DNA from 3 places in the Bradyrhizobium sp. Kon37 genome. Region 3 is predicted to be linked to each of the others. Evidence: predicted binding sites of a transcription regulator. Region 3 holds the regulator's gene; each other region holds the start of a gene.

Region 1 (3,276 bases), on a different contig from region 3:
GTGCGATGCTTCCTTGCGCTAGCCGCCGCATCAGCTCCTTAATGAAGGCGCAGCTCGTGCCCTCGCTGCGCCGGGCAGCCTCTGCGATCACTGCCCCCTCAAGCGGCAATCCCCTGCCGTAGAGACGGACCAGCTTGCCGCGGCCGGTCTCGTCGGGCAGCGGCACTTCGATGGCTTGATCGATGCGGCCGGGGCGCCCCGCGAGAGCTCCTTCGAGGTCCTCCGGCCGGTTGGTGGTCAGGACGAACAGGATGTCGGCATCTTCCTTCAGCCCGTCCATCTCATTGAGCAGCTTGTTCAGCATGGATTCCTCACACGGCCCCATGTCATCGCGGTCGCGGGCGATGAGATCGACATCCTCGATCACCACCATCGACGGCTGGAGCAGCCGTGCCAGGCTCATATAGGCGCCGAGCAGACCGATCTGCTCGGCCGTGATGATCAGCGTCGTATGCCCGGGCAAATGCGTTGCGAGATAGCGGATCGTGGGTCTTGCCAGTGCCCGGCGGCCCGTACAGCAAGATGCCTTTGCGTGTCGATTGACCCAGCCGGCGCAATTGGTCTCGGGTGTTGACGAAGGTCAGAACGTTGCGATCGAGCAGCCGCAGGGTCTGCTCCGGCAGGATCACCTCGTCGCGCGCGACCTGCGGCAAGCGATGCACCGTGATGCCGCGCGAGCGACCGCGATAGTCGGAGTCGGCATCGAGCGACAGGATCTTGCCGCGATAGGTCCGCGCAGCCTGTACGGCTTCTTCCAATTCATTGAAGCATTGCTGGACCAGAGCCGCGCCTGCGGAACCTGAAGGCACCAGGATCTCGATCCGAATTCCGGGCTCGCGACTGTATTCGCGGTGTGCGCAGAGCAAAACCGCATAGCGGAGATGATCCTGCTCACACAGCCATAGTCCGTTATCCAGACACTTGACCGGGCTCTTCTCGCCGACATCGACGTCGGAATATTGCAGCGGGGCAATCGCGATCGCATAGCGGCCCTCCTTGAGCAGTCGTGGAATCGACAGCGTTTCGTAGCGCTGCTCCTCGTTCAGTCCCACCAGCCGGATGGCCTTGCTGAAGAGCCGGTCGACCGCGGCTTGAAGATCGACCCGCATGTGGCCGGGAAATTGGCGGATCGTGGTCACGAGTTTGCTGCGCGCGGTGCTGGCAAGGTGCCAATCGAGAACATCGCAAGCAAAGTCGAAATCTTCCTCTTGTTCGTTCGAGGGTTCATCCGCCGCACGCATGCAGTCGCTGCACAGCCAGACCGTTCGGTCGCCGATACGCACGTCGGTCTGTCCCTCCGGCTTGCCACAGAGTTCGCAAGGAGTCTTGACCGCCTCTAGCGTGACCTGCAGTTGGTGGCCGGCCAATTCGATGGATTGTTGCGCAGATTTGAAAAGGGCTGCGGCAACCGATTGCGGGTAAGGTCCGCAAACCGCTTTTTCCTTCTGCTCGATCTGGGTGATGAGCGCGGTCGCTTCACGGTCTGATTTGCCGAAAACCTGCCGAAGCAGATCCATCACGAACTGGTCCGGCGTATCATCGTCATTATGAATTACGAGCTGGGTCGGCTGGTTCTCGCCACGCATACTGTTCATCACGAAAGGTCTCCGGGACAATCTATGATTGAATAGAACGAATAGGGAACATAAAAAGGAACGGCCGTCAAGCGGGACGGACGCGATAAATTGCGATCGACGGGCAGGGTCATCGGCCTCGCCGCCGTCCTTTGACAATCTGATCCGCTTCAATTATCTATTTCGTATGCGAAATAAAAAAGCCGGCGCGGGGCATCATCGGCTGATCTACCTGTTGAGCGTGGCCCAACGGCGCGTGCAGCGCTGGATGGCGGCGCAGCCTTCGAGCGAGGTCACGCCGGCGCAAGCGGGCCTGCTGTTCATCCTCGGCAAGCAGGACGGCGTCCTGATGGGCGAGGCCGGCGCGGCGCTCGACATGGGGCCGGCCGGCATCTCGGGGCTGGTCGACCGTACGGCGGCGGCTAAACTGGTTGAGCGGCGCGCGGATCACGAGGATGGTCGCGCCTGGCGCGTCTGGCTGACGCCGAAGGGCCGTGCGGCGCTCGCCCAGGCAAAGGCCAACGCGGCACAGGTCAACGCGGCGTTGACGGAAGGATTCACCAGCGCGGAGATCGATATCGTCGCGCGCTGGCTGACGAGCATTCAGGATAAATTCCCAAGAGGAGCGAACGAATGACTGACCAAGTCCGGATTGAGCACAACGGCGGAATTCTCACGCTCACGCTGGCGCGCCCCGACAAGAAGAACGCGCTGACGGATGCGATGTACGGCAAGCTCGCCGATGCCATCGAATCCGCCGAGTCCGATGCGTCGGCCCGTGTGATCCTGATCCGCGGTGAAGGCGATATGTTCACTGCCGGCAACGACGTTGGCGAATTCGCCGCGGTCGCAGCGGGCAAGTCGGAAGGAAGCCGCAACGTCGTGCGCTTCATCCAGTCGCTGGCGCGCTGCACCCGGCCCTTGGTTGCGGCGGTGCAGGGCCGCGCCGTCGGCGTCGGCACCACGATGCTGCTGCATTGCGACCTCGTCGTACTTGCCGACAACGCGCAATTGTCGACGCCCTTCGTCAGCCTTGCGCTGGTGCCGGAAGCCGCCTCCAGCCTGCTGATGCCGGCGCGCATCGGCTACGCGCGGGCCTACGAGATGTTCGCGCTGGGCGAGACCGTGCCGGCCAAGTCCGCGCTGGAATGGGGGCTCGCCAACCGCGTGGTGCCGCTCGACAAGCTCGATGCCGAAGCGCTTGCGCTGGCGCAGCGTCTTGCCCGTCAGCCGGCCGGCGCGCTCACCGCCACCAAGAAATTGATGCGCAATGGCGAGGCGCTGGTCGCGCAGATGAATGCCGAAGGCGAGCAGTTCGGACTGCGCCTGCGCACCGCCGAGGCGCGCGAGGCCTTCACGGCGTTCGCGGAGCGCCGCCTGCCGGATTTCACGAAAGTTGCGTGAGATCCGGGGCTGCAGGAAGGTCTGTCGGGCCGGGAAACTCACGGCAATTCGATTAAAACCTTAACGGAACATTGGCATGTCGCGGGCAAGGTGGCGCTCGTAAGAATAGGCCCCCGACCCAGGCCCCCGACACCATGGCAATGTTTAAGAAATCGGTAAGTTCGCTTCTCCTGACCTTGATGGCCCTGCTGGCCGCGGGGGCGCTGGCCTCCACGGCGATCCAGATGGTCGGAGCGTTCGGCCGCTACAGCGACAGCCTCGAGACCGCGCGGCTTGCCGCCGCGGACAAGGCGATCTT
Region 2 (3,276 bases), on a different contig from region 3:
CGTTCCGCCGTGCCTGTTGAGGCGACCCTATACGCTCGCCGAACGCTTGCGGACGACGATCAGTCCGTCACCCCTCCGGTTATCCCCACATATAGCATCGACCTCCCGTTCGTTCCAGATTTGTTCTTGGCGAAACGACCGCATCGATGTGTGGCGTCGATCGGCCAATGTAGTGCGGGAATGCGCGCAGCGACGGGAACCTTTGTAGGTTCCCGAAAACGATGGAAAGAACTTAACATTCAGTAAGTTACGGGAACTCGTCCTGCCCCCGTTCTTGTTGCATTTCGGAGGACGGACTTTGCCGCCACATCTTCCTCGGCGACCGCACGATCGGCTTCACAACGCCCGAGGGGGCGGCATTCGGCAGCGACCGGATTCGCCGGGATGCGACATGGGCCTCGTCCGCTTGAACTATCGCTGGCGCGGTCCGGTGATCGCGAAATACTGATCGAATTGAGATCCATCAAAGCAAGGCCGGCCTCGCGCCGGCCTTTTCCATTGCTGTTCCCATGGGGGAACCAAAGGTCAGTAATTGCACCATTTTCAGGCCGCTGTGGCTTTCCAGTGACACAACTTGCGGCTTCAATGGTGTAAGTACGGCCTCAGTTGGGCAAGTGAGTCCGATGCACTTCCCTATCGTGGAAGGCACAATCAGAAACTGGGACTGGGATTAGTTGAAAATGAAAAAGGTTTTGTTGGCTTCGGCCTGTTTGTTCGCTCTCGCTGCCCCGGCCTCGGCCGCTGATCTGGCGGCGCGCCCCTACACCAAGGCTCCGGTGGCCATGGCTTCGGTCTACAACTGGACCGGCTTCTACCTCGGTATCGTCGGTGGCGGCGCCTGGGAAAATTCCTCGACCGACCCGAAGATGAAGGGCGGCTTCGTCGGCGGTACCGCCGGCTACAACTGGCAGACCGGCAATGTCGTGTTCGGCATCGAGGCCGATGGCGCCTGGGCTGACGTCAGCGCGTCGGTCACCGGCCCCGTTGCCGTCCCCGGCTTCGGCCTCGTCAGCACCACCCTCAGCTCGAAGACCGATGCGATGGGCACCGTGCGCGGCCGCATCGGCTACGCCGTCAACAACGTCCTGTTCTACGGCACCGGTGGTTACGCCTGGATCGACAACAAGCTCAGCATCAGCGCGCTCGGCGTGACCGTTTCCGACAGCAAGTGGCACTCCGGCTGGACCGTCGGTGCGGGCGTCGAAGCGTTCTTCGCTCCGCAGTGGTCGGTCAAGGGCGAGTACCTCTTTCGCAGCCTCGGCGGCGAGACCTACTTCTCGGGCGCCCTGCCCACCGGCACGCTCGAGTTTCACACCGTGCAGGTCGGCGTGAACTATCACTTCGGCGGCCCGGTGGTCGCCAAGTACTGAGTTCAGTACTTAGCTCCAACGCCATCCGCGTTACGAAAGGCCGGCCTTGCGCCGGCCTTTTTGTTTGACCGGCCGTTCCTGCAGTTTCCCGAGCCCTGCTCCTGCCAGATGCCGCCAGCGCGCCAACAATCGGTTGACGATTCGCAAGTCCCACTGGAAATCCGTCCCCGTTCTTCCTACGTTCACTCGCATACCCATCGGCGCCGATCCCGGTTCCGGGCGAAGCGCGCCTGTTCAGTTGGCGCGATCGCGCGCTTTTGGATTCCCTGAGGACCACCAGGATGGATGAAGTGATCAAGGCGAAGCGCCAACAACAGAACGTGGGATCAAACCTGCGCGCAATTACGATCCGTGGCGCGCGCGAGCACAACCTCAAGAACGTCGACGTCGAGATTCCCCGCGACAAGCTGGTGGTGTTCACGGGGCTGTCAGGCTCCGGCAAATCCTCGCTCGCGTTCGACACCATCTACGCCGAGGGCCAGCGCCGCTACGTCGAATCGCTGTCGGCCTATGCCCGCCAGTTCCTGGAGATGATGCAGAAGCCAGACGTCGACCAGATCGACGGCCTGTCGCCGGCGATCTCGATCGAGCAGAAGACGACGTCGAAGAACCCGCGCTCCACCGTCGGCACGGTGACCGAAATCTACGACTACATGCGCCTGCTGTGGGCGCGCGTCGGCGTGCCCTATTCGCCCGCCACCGGCCTGCCGATCGAGAGCCAGACCGTCTCGCAGATGGTCGACCGCGTGCTGGCGCTGCCCGAGGGCTCGCGCCTCTATCTGCTCGCGCCGGTCGTGCGTGGCCGCAAGGGCGAGTACCGCAAAGAGCTCGCCGAATGGCTCAAGAAGGGCTTTCAGCGCGTCAAGATCGACGGCGCCTTCCATGAGCTCGCGGAAGCCCCTGTTCTCGACAAGAAATTTCCGCACGACATCGACGTCGTCGTCGACCGCATCGTGGTGCGCCCGGACATCGGCCAGCGCCTCGCCGAAAGTTTCGAGACCGCGCTGAAGCTCGCCGAGGGCCTCGCCGTGATCGAATTCGCGGACGCGCCGGCTGCAGCAGCACCCGCGGAGGAGAAAAAGAAGACGGCGAAGATCCACGACAAAAGCGGACCCGAGCGCATGCTGTTCTCGGAAAAGTTCGCCTGCCCGGTCTCCGGCTTCACCATCCCCGAGATCGAGCCGCGACTGTTCTCGTTCAACAATCCCTATGGCGCCTGCCCCGCCTGCGGCGGCCTCGGCGTCGAGCAGCATGTCGACGAAGACCTCGTCATCCCCGACAAGGAGCTCGCCATCGGCAAGGGCGCGATCGCGCCCTGGGCCAAGTCCTCGTCGCCCTATTACATTCAGACGCTGACTGCGCTCGGCAAGCACTACAAGTTCACGCTGACCACCAAGTGGAAGGATCTGCCCAAGAAGACGCAGAACGCGATCCTCCATGGCTCCGGCGAGGACGAGATCAAGTTCTCCTACGAGGACGGCGTCCGCTCCTACGACACCAAGAAGCCGTTCGAGGGCGTCATCACCAACATCAACCGCCGCTATCGCGAGACCGAGAGCGAGTGGGCGCGCGAGGAGCTGGCGAAGTATTTCCACGACGTGCCCTGCGAGGCGTGCCACGGCTTTCGGCTCAAGCCCGAGGCGCTCTGCGTCAAGATCGGCGGCAAGCATATCGGCGACATCTCCGAGATGTCGGTGAAGGGCGCCGGCGCGTGGTTCGAGACCGTGCCGGAGGCGCTGAACACCCAGCAGAACGAGATCGCCGGCCGCATCCTCAAGGAGATCCGCGAGCGCCTCACCTTCCTGCTCGACGTCGGCCTCAACTACCTCACGCTCTCCCGCTCCTCCGGCACGCTGTCCGGCGGCGAGAGCCAGCGCATCCGCCTGGCCTCGCAGATCGGCTCGGG
Region 3 (3,276 bases):
GTCCTCGCCGCAGAACAGCACCATGACGGCTTGCAGGAATTCACCCGCAAACACCGGCACCGCGACGCCGCAGGTGAGGCCGGCCGCGAGCGCCTGATCGGTCCGTTTGAAATAGGAGTTGGCGAATTTGGTGAGGATCACGGGGTGGCCCACGGCCCAGGCCTTGCCCGGAAGTCCCTCGTCATATCCGAAGTGCAGCTCTTCGCTGACGGCCTTGAACGCGGACAGCCCTTCGCCACAGAGACCGCCACCAAACTCCAGCCGCGTGCGCGTCCGATCGGGCACCCAGAGTTCAACGACGCGAAGGAAGGTTTTCATCGAGCGTGTCCGCCGTCTCAAGCCCTGACAGCATCGGTCATTTGGCTGCGAAGCGGACGTTCAAAATTCAGGCAGGGCGGCTCAAACTTCGTGCGGCGGAGAGGTGCGGGCTTGGTCCATCCGATTGGATTTCGCGGACGCAAGCCGTACCATCTCGCCGGCCACGGCCGGCGATGGCAATTCAATCCTGACCCCCGACCTCGTAGCCGGAGGCGGCTGTGTCAGCCGATCGGCAGGTGCCTGACGGTCGGCTGCCGGTCGGCGGTAATCTGCGCCTTGTGCTCGCGCTCGGTGACCGACTGAGTCACCGGCAGTTGCAGAACGGTCGCGCGCTGGCCTTCGACGAGCTGCGTCACCAGCACGTATTTGCCGTCCGGGAATTCGATCGCATCATGATGGCGGTCGGGAACGTGCGGGTCGATCTTGCCGAACTTGCCCACGCGGGAATTGATGGTGCGCGTCCAGATCCAGCGATTGTCGTAGCGAACGTCGTCGGCGAAGGCGAGCTCCGTTCCCGGCAGCAGGCAGACGGCAACAGACGGATCGGCTGCCGAGGCGAAGCCGCGCGTCGAGGTGCCGCGGAAGCTTGTCGTGACGATCGTCTCGCCGACTTCGGCGGGGCGCGACGCGACGGCATGCAGGCTGTAGTCACACATCGGGTGCTCCTCATGCTGGGATAGCAACCCGCGTCTCTTAATCGAGGCGCAGGCCTCTATCAGAGTTGAAGCATGAACGCTCTGCTTGGTTGTGGGCAAATCTGCGGCTGGTTTCCGGGAGCCGCGATCACATTATCTTTCCCGAATTCAATAGGAACAAAGCGAGTTGCGATGCATTCGGGAGGCGCGTGCGCGAATATCGCCGGCTTAACTGCAACGGTCGAGCTTGATCGCTGGATGGTGTTTCCTCGAACACTCGAGCCGCGAAGCGGTGCCGTTTGAAGCGGTGCTGTTTCGTGGGCGTCGCGAGGAGCCAGCGCCGAAGGAGGGGCCGGATAGTCTGTGCAGAACCAGAAAGACTACCCAGCCGGAGACGACGATGATCCGCTCCAATCGCTGACCGGCGATGCCGGTAGGAAGCGCGCGAGGCGCCAGGCACCTCCGGTATGAAGTACTCCCGATATTAAGGACTCCCGGTATCAAGGACTCCCGGTATCAGTACTTCCGGTAAAGCCCGATCAGCTTGCCTTGAATCTTCACCCGGTTGGGCGGCAGGATGCGGACCTCATAGGCTGCGTTGGCGGGCTCGAGCGCGATCGAGGCGCCGCGGCGGCGGAAGCGCTTCAGCGTCGCTTCCTCGTCGTCGATCAGCGCCACCACGATGTCGCCTGTATCGGCGCTCTCGTTGCGCTGGATCAGCGCCATGTCGCCGTCGAGGATGCCGGCCTCGACCATGGAATCACCGCGCACTTCGAGCGCGTAATGCTCGCCCGAGCCGAGCATGTCGGGCGGCACGCTGATCGTATGGCTGCGGGTCTGCAACGCCTCGATCGGCGTGCCGGCCGCGATGCGGCCCATCACCGGCACCGCGACGGGACGTTCGCCGTCGTCCGCGGGCAGGCTGGAGCTCGCACGCACCTTGCCGAGATTGCCCTCGATGACGCTCGGCGTGAAGCCGCGGCGGCTGCCGGCGGCTGCCTGGAGCTCCGGCAGCTTGATGACTTCAATCGCACGGGCGCGGTTGGGCAGGCGTCGGATGAAGCCACGCTCCTCGAGCGCCGTGATCAGGCGATGGATGCCCGACTTCGAGCGCAGATCGAGCGCATCCTTCATCTCGTCGAAGGAGGGCGGCACGCCGCTTTCCTTCAGACGTTCACTGATGAACCGCAGAAGCTCGTATTGTTTGCGCGTTAACATCTCGACCAAAGTCCCCCGGTTGATGTCGTCCGATTCCGAGACGCAGAGTTCGGCAATAAGCCGCTACATACTCGAAACAAATCATGAACGGACACTATATGTTCGATACATGTTCCGCAACTGCTTAATTTACCGTGAACAGAGCAAAGTTCGCGGAACGCGCATTGCGGGACGCTCAGACGGGGAGCCGCAACACTTCGCAAGCCGTGCCGGCCTCGGCCTTCGGCGCGAACGGTGCGCGCACGAGAAGTACCTGTGCTGCAGCGAGATTCGCAAGCAGCGAAGAGTCCTGATGATTGACGGGAAGAACGACGCGCGTGCCATCGTCACGCTCCTCCAGATGCGCGCGCAGATAGTCCTCGCGCTGGTCGTTGGCGCCGATTTCGCGGCCGAGCACGGCGCGTTCACGGCGATGGTGAATCACCGAACGGCCCGACAGGGCGCGAATCAGCGGCACCATGAACAGGAAAGCGCACACGTAGGACGACACGGGATTGCCCGGCAGGCCGATCACCCCCATTGCGCCGAGCCGCCCGTGCATCATCGGCTTGCCTGGCCGCATCGCGATCTTCCAGAACGCCAGTGCGATGCCTTCCTCCCTCAGTGCCTGCTGGACCAGATCGTGGTCGCCGACCGATGCGCCGCCGGTCGTGATCAGGATGTCGGCGCCGCTCTCGCGGGCGCGGCGGATGCCGGCGGTGGTCGCCTCCAGCGTGTCGGCGGCAATACCAAGGTCGATGGTCTCGGCGCCCTCGCTGCGGGCGAGCGCGTGCAGGGCGTAGCCGTTGGAGTAGACGATCTGGCCGTGGCCGGGCGTGGTGCCCGGCATCACCAGCTCGTCGCCGGTGGCGAGAATCGCGACCCTCGGACGCCTGAAAACGGCAAGGTGCGGATGGTTCATCCCGGCGGCGAGCGCGAGGTCGCGCTCGGTGAGACGACTTCCCTTGCGCAGGAGCACGTCGCCCTCGCGGAAATCGACGCCGGCGGCGCGGATGTGCCGTCCGGCGATGGCGGCTTCTTTGATCGTGATACGCTTGCCGGCGGCGACCGTGTCCTCCTGGATCACGACGGCGTCCGCGCCAAAGGGAACGACGCCGCCGGTGAA

Evidence for each region. Region 3 encodes LexA, which represses DNA repair genes until DNA is damaged. Its sites were predicted from a motif close to TGTTCNNNNTGTGTTCNG; they were not measured.
Region 1: a site for LexA is predicted at 1,629-1,646, ahead of AC0L3J_RS00625 (ATP-dependent Clp protease adaptor ClpS). Genes of this name have one in related genera too.
Region 2: a site for LexA is predicted at 1,539-1,556, ahead of uvrA (excinuclease ABC subunit UvrA). Genes of this name have one in related genera too.

What each region holds. Positions count from the first base shown of each region.
Region 1 is NZ_JBVVOY010000001.1:109,264-112,539, reverse strand. Features, by position in the region: gene AC0L3J_RS00630 (AAA family ATPase) at 1-403, opposite strand, end outside; gene AC0L3J_RS00625 (ATP-dependent Clp protease adaptor ClpS) at 327-1,595, opposite strand; gene AC0L3J_RS00620 (MarR family winged helix-turn-helix transcriptional regulator) at 1,762-2,211, shown strand; gene AC0L3J_RS00615 (enoyl-CoA hydratase) at 2,208-2,978, shown strand; gene AC0L3J_RS00610 (methyl-accepting chemotaxis protein) at 3,113-3,276, shown strand, end outside.
Region 2 is NZ_JBVVOY010000016.1:121,844-125,119, forward strand. Features, by position in the region: gene AC0L3J_RS26015 (outer membrane protein) at 681-1,370, shown strand; gene uvrA (excinuclease ABC subunit UvrA) at 1,652-3,276, shown strand, end outside.
Region 3 is NZ_JBVVOY010000029.1:21,264-24,539, forward strand. Features, by position in the region: gene AC0L3J_RS32655 (GAF domain-containing protein) at 1-318, opposite strand, end outside; gene AC0L3J_RS32660 (hypothetical protein) at 540-974, opposite strand; gene lexA (transcriptional repressor LexA) at 1,470-2,171, opposite strand; gene AC0L3J_RS32670 (molybdopterin molybdotransferase MoeA) at 2,347-3,276, opposite strand, start outside.